3 regions of the Neobacillus canaveralius genome follow, and region 3 is predicted to be linked to each of the others. Evidence: a T-box and tRNA genes for the amino acid it is inferred to sense, from the RefSeq annotation. Region 3 holds a T-box; the other regions hold tRNA genes.
What was found. A T-box is a leader RNA that pairs with one kind of tRNA and senses whether it is charged. The one in region 3 lies ahead of serS (serine--tRNA ligase), so its partner is inferred to be a tRNA-Ser.
Positions count from the first base shown of each region.

Region 1 (2,236 bases), 1.2 Mb from region 3:
TACGGTTCATACCCGTAAGGTCGGGGGTTCGATCCCCTCCGCCGCTACCAAATAAACCTTAATTTGGACCTTTAGCTCAGCTGGTTAGAGCAGACGGCTCATAACCGTCCGGTCGTAGGTTCGAGTCCTACAAGGTCCACCAGTAATTTTATGTTTTTTTGGAGGAATACCCAAGTTCGGCTGAAGGGATCGGTCTTGAAAACCGACAGGCGGGTCAAACCGCGCGGGGGTTCGAATCCCTCTTCCTCCTCCATTTTATTAATTCAGCAAAATGAAATATTTTTATTGTCGCGGGGTGGAGCAGTCTGGTAGCTCGTCGGGCTCATAACCCGAAGGTCGCAGGTTCAAATCCTGTCCCCGCAATATGGTCTGGTAGTTCAGTTGGTTAGAATGCCTGCCTGTCACGCAGGAGGTCGCGGGTTCGAGTCCCGTCCAGACCGCCATTTTTATTAAAATGGCAAAAAATATAGTGGCTCAGTAGCTCAGTCGGTAGAGCAAAGGACTGAAAATCCTTGTGTCGGCGGTTCGATTCCGTCCTGAGCCACCATTTATTTTTAGATGGAAACTATTATGATGGCGATTGTGGCGAAGTGGTTAACGCACCTGATTGTGGTTCAGGCATTCGTGGGTTCGATTCCCATCAGTCGCCCCATCTATTATTTTACTTTTCGCGGGTGTAGTTTAGTGGTAAAACCTCAGCCTTCCAAGCTGATGTTGTGAGTTCGATTCTCATCACCCGCTCCAATTTATGGGCCTATAGCTCAGCTGGTTAGAGCGCACGCCTGATAAGCGTGAGGTCGATGGTTCGAGTCCATTTAGGCCCACCAGAACTTTTTGCGACAGCAAAATAGTTAGAACTTTTTGCGACAGCAAAATGATTTTCCATTGTTCCGCAGTAGCTCAGTGGTAGAGCTATCGGCTGTTAACCGATCGGTCGTAGGTTCGAGTCCTACCTGCGGAGCCAATTTTTATGGGGAAGTACTCAAGAGGCTGAAGAGGCGCCCCTGCTAAGGGTGTAGGTCGGGTAACCGGCGCGAGGGTTCAAATCCCTCCTTCTCCGCCATAAAAATTAAGGCCCCTTGGTCAAGTGGTTAAGACACCTCCCTTTCACGGAGGTAACACGGGTTCGAATCCCGTAGGGGTCATACAAAAAGGCTGATGATATTTTATCATCAGTTTTTTTGTGCTAATTTTTGCCAGTAAAAATGACAATACTACAATTGATTATGTATAACTCCATCAATTCTAAGTTTATAGTGACCGAAACGTCGAAGCAAACGGAATTTGGGTAACTATAAAAGACCCTAATTAATTTAAATGCTAATTAAAGCCAAATCATTCAAAGTGCTCCAGTGGCTTAATACCTTCATCTAAATTAAATTGAGTCGCTCTAGTCGGGTTAGAGTAGCAGTACGCCTGGTTAATATCTCAGATGAGTTATTCCGGCTATCTTTGAGCCCATTAGGGGCACTACAGCCACTATAAAATACCATGCTGCATAATCCCTTAAAATTTGTGTCAATCATTCTTATTTTCCCTCTATCTCCGATAAAATCATCATCCCATATAATCCCCAAAAATTTGTTGTTTTATAAGAAAAACAAACACTCCAATCCTTTGAAGTGCCTATAGCTTGTCCAAGACTTAAGCGTGCATTTTTTTTAGTTAAAAACTATTCCTATATAATAATATGCTTTCCCGTACCACTGAGAAAAACGCTGGCAACGCTTACATATACTGCATATTTAGCACGTTTACATGTTAAAGTTTCTTATAATTTAAATAATATTTTTTACCCAAAATTTCAAAAAAACTTTATGTTTTTTTGTCGGTTGTTGAAGGATTTCTTGTTCGTTTTTGTCGAAACGTGTTGAAAAAAACCAGAATATGACGGTCTGTATACTTTATTGTCAGAAAAGATAAAAAAGTTTTACAAGAGATATTTGTAATTTGCACTTATAATTAACCCTTGAAATACATTTTCACAAGGATGAGGTTAATAATGGCAGTGAACACTTTATATCCAACAGGCTATCAGTTGCATTTATTTCATGAGGGGAACCTTTTTCAAAGTCACCAGCTGTTTGGGGCACACGTTTTTAAAGAAACTGACAAAGTATATACGCGATTTTGTGTGTGGGCTCCGAATGCTAACCAAGTAAGGCTGGTTGGAAATTTCAATAACTGGAATGGAGAAGGTTACGATTTACATAGGGTAAACAATGAAGGTGTATGG
Region 1 covers NZ_JBDFLL010000001.1:1,268,285-1,270,520, forward strand. Annotated here, with positions in the region: tRNA gene ABC255_RS06160 (tRNA-Met) at 1-50, shown strand, start outside; tRNA gene ABC255_RS06165 (tRNA-Ile) at 66-142, shown strand; tRNA gene ABC255_RS06170 (tRNA-Ser) at 161-253, shown strand; tRNA gene ABC255_RS06175 (tRNA-Met) at 290-363, shown strand; tRNA gene ABC255_RS06180 (tRNA-Asp) at 367-443, shown strand; tRNA gene ABC255_RS06185 (tRNA-Phe) at 472-547, shown strand; tRNA gene ABC255_RS06190 (tRNA-His) at 577-652, shown strand; tRNA gene ABC255_RS06195 (tRNA-Gly) at 671-744, shown strand; tRNA gene ABC255_RS06200 (tRNA-Ile) at 751-827, shown strand; tRNA gene ABC255_RS06205 (tRNA-Asn) at 890-964, shown strand; tRNA gene ABC255_RS06210 (tRNA-Ser) at 973-1,063, shown strand; tRNA gene ABC255_RS06215 (tRNA-Glu) at 1,074-1,145, shown strand; gene glgB (1,4-alpha-glucan branching protein GlgB) at 2,003-2,236, shown strand, end outside.
Region 1: it encodes a tRNA-Ser, which carries the amino acid that the T-box ahead of serS (serine--tRNA ligase) is inferred to sense. The anticodon was not compared.

Region 2 (2,236 bases), 620 kb from region 3:
ATGTATATGATATTGAAAAAACCCCCTTTAAGAAAATGATTATTTCTTAAAGGGGGTTTTTTAACTATTTTTAAAAGGAACAGGCTAACCGTCCTTAACTTGAAAAAATGGCTCCGCAGGTAGGACTCGAACCTACGACCGATCGGTTAACAGCCGATAGCTCTACCACTGAGCTACTGCGGAATAATAACAAATTATTTTGCTTCGCAAAAAATTCTGGTGGGCCTAAATGGACTCGAACCATCGACCTCACGCTTATCAGGCGTGCGCTCTAACCAGCTGAGCTATAGGCCCAAAATTGGAGCGGGTGATGAGAATCGAACTCACAACATCAGCTTGGAAGGCTGAGGTTTTACCACTAAACTACACCCGCATATTAAAATTTGGAGGCAACACCCGGATTTGAACCGGGGATAAAGGTTTTGCAGACCTCTGCCTTACCACTTGGCTATGCTGCCCAAACTTTTAAAGAGCTAACCCAATTTATTAAAATTCATTGGGGCGACTGATGGGAATCGAACCCACGAATGCCTGAACCACAATCAGGTGCGTTAACCACTTCGCCACAATCGCCATAATGGTTATTTTTAACTTCAGCAAAAAACCTAGGATATTTTCAAACGAAAATAACTTGGTGGAGGGGGACGGATTCGAACCGCCGAACCCAGAGGGAGCGGATTTACAGTCCGCCGCGTTTAGCCACTTCGCTACCCCTCCAAATATAAAAGACAAAAAAAGTTTAAAAAAATGATGGCTCAGGACGGAATCGAACCGCCGACACAAGGATTTTCAGTCCTTTGCTCTACCGACTGAGCTACTGAGCCATACAATCTATATCTATATCAACAGTAGAGTTACCCTACTGATATAAAAAATGGCGGTCCGGACGGGACTCGAACCCGCGACCTCCTGCGTGACAGGCAGGCATTCTAACCAACTGAACTACCGGACCAAAGTTTTTTCAAGTATTTTTCTTGAAAATAACTTAATTGCGGGGACAGGATTTGAACCTGCGACCTTCGGGTTATGAGCCCGACGAGCTACCAGACTGCTCCACCCCGCGACAATAAAAATATTAAATTATATCCATGCCCCTAGTTTAGGACTGTATCAATCTCAGTAAGACTATTCAAGCAGCAACTCGATTGATACAACTCGCAGTTAATTCATTGAAGCAATGCTCGTTGCTCCACCCCGCGACAATAAGAATATAGAAATTATGGAGGAGGAAGAGGGATTCGAACCCCCGCGCGGTTTGACCCGCCTGTCGGTTTTCAAGACCGATCCCTTCAGCCGAACTTGGGTATTCCTCCGAATAAGTGGAGCCTAGCGGGATCGAACCGCTGACCTCCTGCGTGCAAAGCAGGCGCTCTCCCAGCTGAGCTAAGGCCCCATTTTGTTATTAAAAGCATGGTCGGGAAGACAGGATTCGAACCTGCGACCCCTTGGTCCCAAACCAAGTGCTCTACCAAGCTGAGCTACTTCCCGTATTATATGGCGCGCCCGAAAGGAGTCGAACCCATAACCTTCTGATCCGTAGTCAGACACTCTATCCAATTGAGCTACGGGCGCATTTTAATGAAAGTTATTTTTCTCCGAAAAATAACTTGGTGCCGAGGACCGGAATCGAACCGGTACGGTAGTCACCTACCGCAGGATTTTAAGTCCTGTGCGTCTGCCAGTTCCGCCACCCCGGCAACATTGGAGCGGAAGACGGGATTCGAACCCGCGACCCCCACCTTGGCAAGGTGGTGTTCTACCACTGAACTACTTCCGCATATATGGAAGATTATTTTGCTTAGCAAAAATTCTTGGTTATTTTCTAACGAAAATAACTTGGTGCGGGTGAAGGGAGTCGAACCCCCACGCCTTGCGGCGCCAGATCCTAAGTCTGGTGCGTCTGCCAATTCCGCCACACCCGCATATTAAAATGGAAAGTTATTTTCGCCTTCGCGAAAAAACTTTGGTTATTTTCTAACGAAAATAACTTGGTGAGCCATGAAGGACTCGAACCTTCGACCCTCTGATTAAAAGTCAGATGCTCTACCAACTGAGCTAATGGCTCGAATAATGAGATTTATCTAAACTCATTTTCTCTGCTTAAAATCCCTTTCGGGATTTTGCGCATGCTTCCGATGATGTAAAATCAACGTAGCAAGAAGCATGGTGCCGGCGAGAGGACTTGAACCCCCAACCTACTGATTACAAGTCAGTTGCTCTACCAATTGAGCTACCC
Region 2 covers NZ_JBDFLL010000001.1:698,913-701,148, reverse strand. Annotated here, with positions in the region: tRNA gene ABC255_RS03415 (tRNA-Asn) at 109-183, opposite strand; tRNA gene ABC255_RS03410 (tRNA-Ile) at 218-294, opposite strand; tRNA gene ABC255_RS03405 (tRNA-Gly) at 300-373, opposite strand; tRNA gene ABC255_RS03400 (tRNA-Cys) at 385-458, opposite strand; tRNA gene ABC255_RS03395 (tRNA-His) at 498-573, opposite strand; tRNA gene ABC255_RS03390 (tRNA-Tyr) at 633-717, opposite strand; tRNA gene ABC255_RS03385 (tRNA-Phe) at 752-824, opposite strand; tRNA gene ABC255_RS03380 (tRNA-Asp) at 876-952, opposite strand; tRNA gene ABC255_RS03375 (tRNA-Met) at 990-1,063, opposite strand; tRNA gene ABC255_RS03370 (tRNA-Ser) at 1,221-1,313, opposite strand; tRNA gene ABC255_RS03365 (tRNA-Ala) at 1,321-1,393, opposite strand; tRNA gene ABC255_RS03360 (tRNA-Pro) at 1,412-1,488, opposite strand; tRNA gene ABC255_RS03355 (tRNA-Arg) at 1,496-1,572, opposite strand; tRNA gene ABC255_RS03350 (tRNA-Leu) at 1,609-1,697, opposite strand; tRNA gene ABC255_RS03345 (tRNA-Gly) at 1,703-1,777, opposite strand; tRNA gene ABC255_RS03340 (tRNA-Leu) at 1,838-1,922, opposite strand; tRNA gene ABC255_RS03335 (tRNA-Lys) at 1,990-2,065, opposite strand; tRNA gene ABC255_RS03330 (tRNA-Thr) at 2,165-2,236, opposite strand, start outside.
Region 2: it encodes a tRNA-Ser, which carries the amino acid that the T-box ahead of serS (serine--tRNA ligase) is inferred to sense. The anticodon was not compared.

Region 3 (2,236 bases):
AATTTCACGATAGGTCCCATAGCTCGGGATCCATACTTCAATATCGTACTTTTTAGCAGCCGTAAAGCCAAGGTCACCTGTACACATGCGGAGCACACGATATGGTAACTCTAGTAATTGTAGCACGCGCTCTGCGTCACTTGTCAGCTTCTCAAGCTCCTCGTAAGAATCTTCTGGCTTAACAAACTTCACTAGCTCTACTTTATTGAATTGGTGCTGGCGAATTAATCCACGAGTATCCCGCCCCGCAGAACCAGCTTCAGAACGGAAGCATGCACTGTAAGCCGCAAAACGAATTGGAAGCTCATCCCCGCTTAAAATTTCATCACGGTGAAGGTTGGTGACAGGCACCTCTGCTGTTGGAATTAAGAAGTAATCTTCATTTTCAATTAAAAATGCATCTTCTTCAAATTTTGGGAGTTGACCTGTACCAGTCATGCTCGCGCGGTTAACCATATATGGCGGTAAAATTTCCTTGTAGCCGTGCTCATCTACATGCAGGTCAAGCATAAAGTTCATCAGTGCACGCTCTAAACGGGCTCCAAGGCCTTTATAAAACACGAAACGGCTGCCTGTAACCTTGCCCGCACGTTCAAAGTCAAGGATTCCTAAATGGTCAGCAACATCCCAGTGCGGTTTTGCCTCAAATTCAAATTCCCTTACTTGACCCCACTTTCGAATCTCTATGTTTTCATCCTCAGTTTCACCAATTGGCACACTTTCATGCGGAATATTTGGAATGCTCATTAACAACAAGTCGAGCGTTTCCTCGACACTGCGGAGCTCCTCATCTAATACTTTAATCCTATCGCCCACCTCACGCATTTCTACAATAAGGTGGTCAGCATCTGCCTTCTCACGCTTCAACGCGGCTACCTGTTGGGATACCTCGTTACGTTTGCTTTTTAATTGTTCTGCCTCAACGATTAAATCGCGTCTGCGCTGATCTAAGTCCTCAAATTTACCTAGGTCTGTCAGGTCCTCTCCACGATGCTGGAGTTTTTCCTTAACCTCTGCAAAATTAGCTCGTAATAATTTAATATCTAACATACTTCCACTCCTAACTGTTAAATAAATACAAAAAACTCCCGTCCCTAAAAACAGGGACGAGAGTTAACCCGCGTTACCACCCTGGTTGACAGAATTAGTCTGTCCACCTTGAAAAAAATTAACGGTTTTTACCGAAAGTACTTACTGACCCTTAATAAGGCGTTCCATACCTTGCTCGAGGAGGGATTCACAAGCTTCATACACCGATTCACACCAACCATCGGCTCTCTTTAGAATGAACTTCCTGTTACTAGTTCCTCTCATTGCTTTAACTTATTTATTTATTGAAATTAATTTACTATAATTATCCACCAATTGCAATCAAATTATACTAATTGTTTGCTTTTGCTTGCTTTACCATTTCAATAAAATACGCCGTAATGTCATGTCGATCTGTTAATTCAGGATGGAATGAACATCCAAGGAATTGTCCTTCACGAGCTGCCACAATGCGGTCATTGTGCTTTGAAAGGACTTCTACATCAGCTCCAGCTTCAACGATGTGCGGCGCACGGATAAAGACTGCAGGGAAGCTATCGGCTACACCTTTAATTGTGAGGTCAGCCTCGAAGCTATCAACCTGACGTCCAAAGGAGTTGCGTTCAACCTTAATGTCCATCACCCCAATATGAGGCTCATGACCAACTAGGTTTTTAGCTAAAAGAATAAGACCAGCACATGTACCAAACATTGGTTTACCTTCTGCAGCAAATTCCTTTAATGCATCCATAAAACCATACTTATCAATCAACTTTCTCATTGCAGTGCTTTCACCGCCGGGTAGGATGAGGCCATCTACTTCCTTCAACTGTTCTACCTTCTTAATGGCGATGCCTTGTGCACCACATTCCTCAACGGAATGAATGTGTTCACGAACAGCACCTTGTAAGGCAAGTACTCCTACTTTTATCATAAAAAAACTCCTTCTTTTGCTTTCAAGATGAGTTTAATTGTCCAGCTACAGCGCCTAGGGGCTTCCGCTTTTCTAATTACCAACCACGTTCCTGCATACGATTTTCAGGGGACAAGGATGAAATCTCAATACCTTTCATTGGTGTTCCTAGGTTCTTCGAAAGCTCAGCAATCAACTTATAGTCTTGGTAATGAGTCGTAGCTTCAACAATTGCTTTTGCAAACAAAGCAGGATTCTCCGATTTAAAAATACCTGAACCAACGAATACGCCGT
Region 3 covers NZ_JBDFLL010000001.1:80,633-82,868, forward strand. Annotated here, with positions in the region: gene serS (serine--tRNA ligase) at 1-1,050, opposite strand, end outside; T-box leader at 1,100-1,323, opposite strand; gene pdxT (pyridoxal 5'-phosphate synthase glutaminase subunit PdxT) at 1,382-1,963, opposite strand; gene pdxS (pyridoxal 5'-phosphate synthase lyase subunit PdxS) at 2,040-2,236, opposite strand, start outside.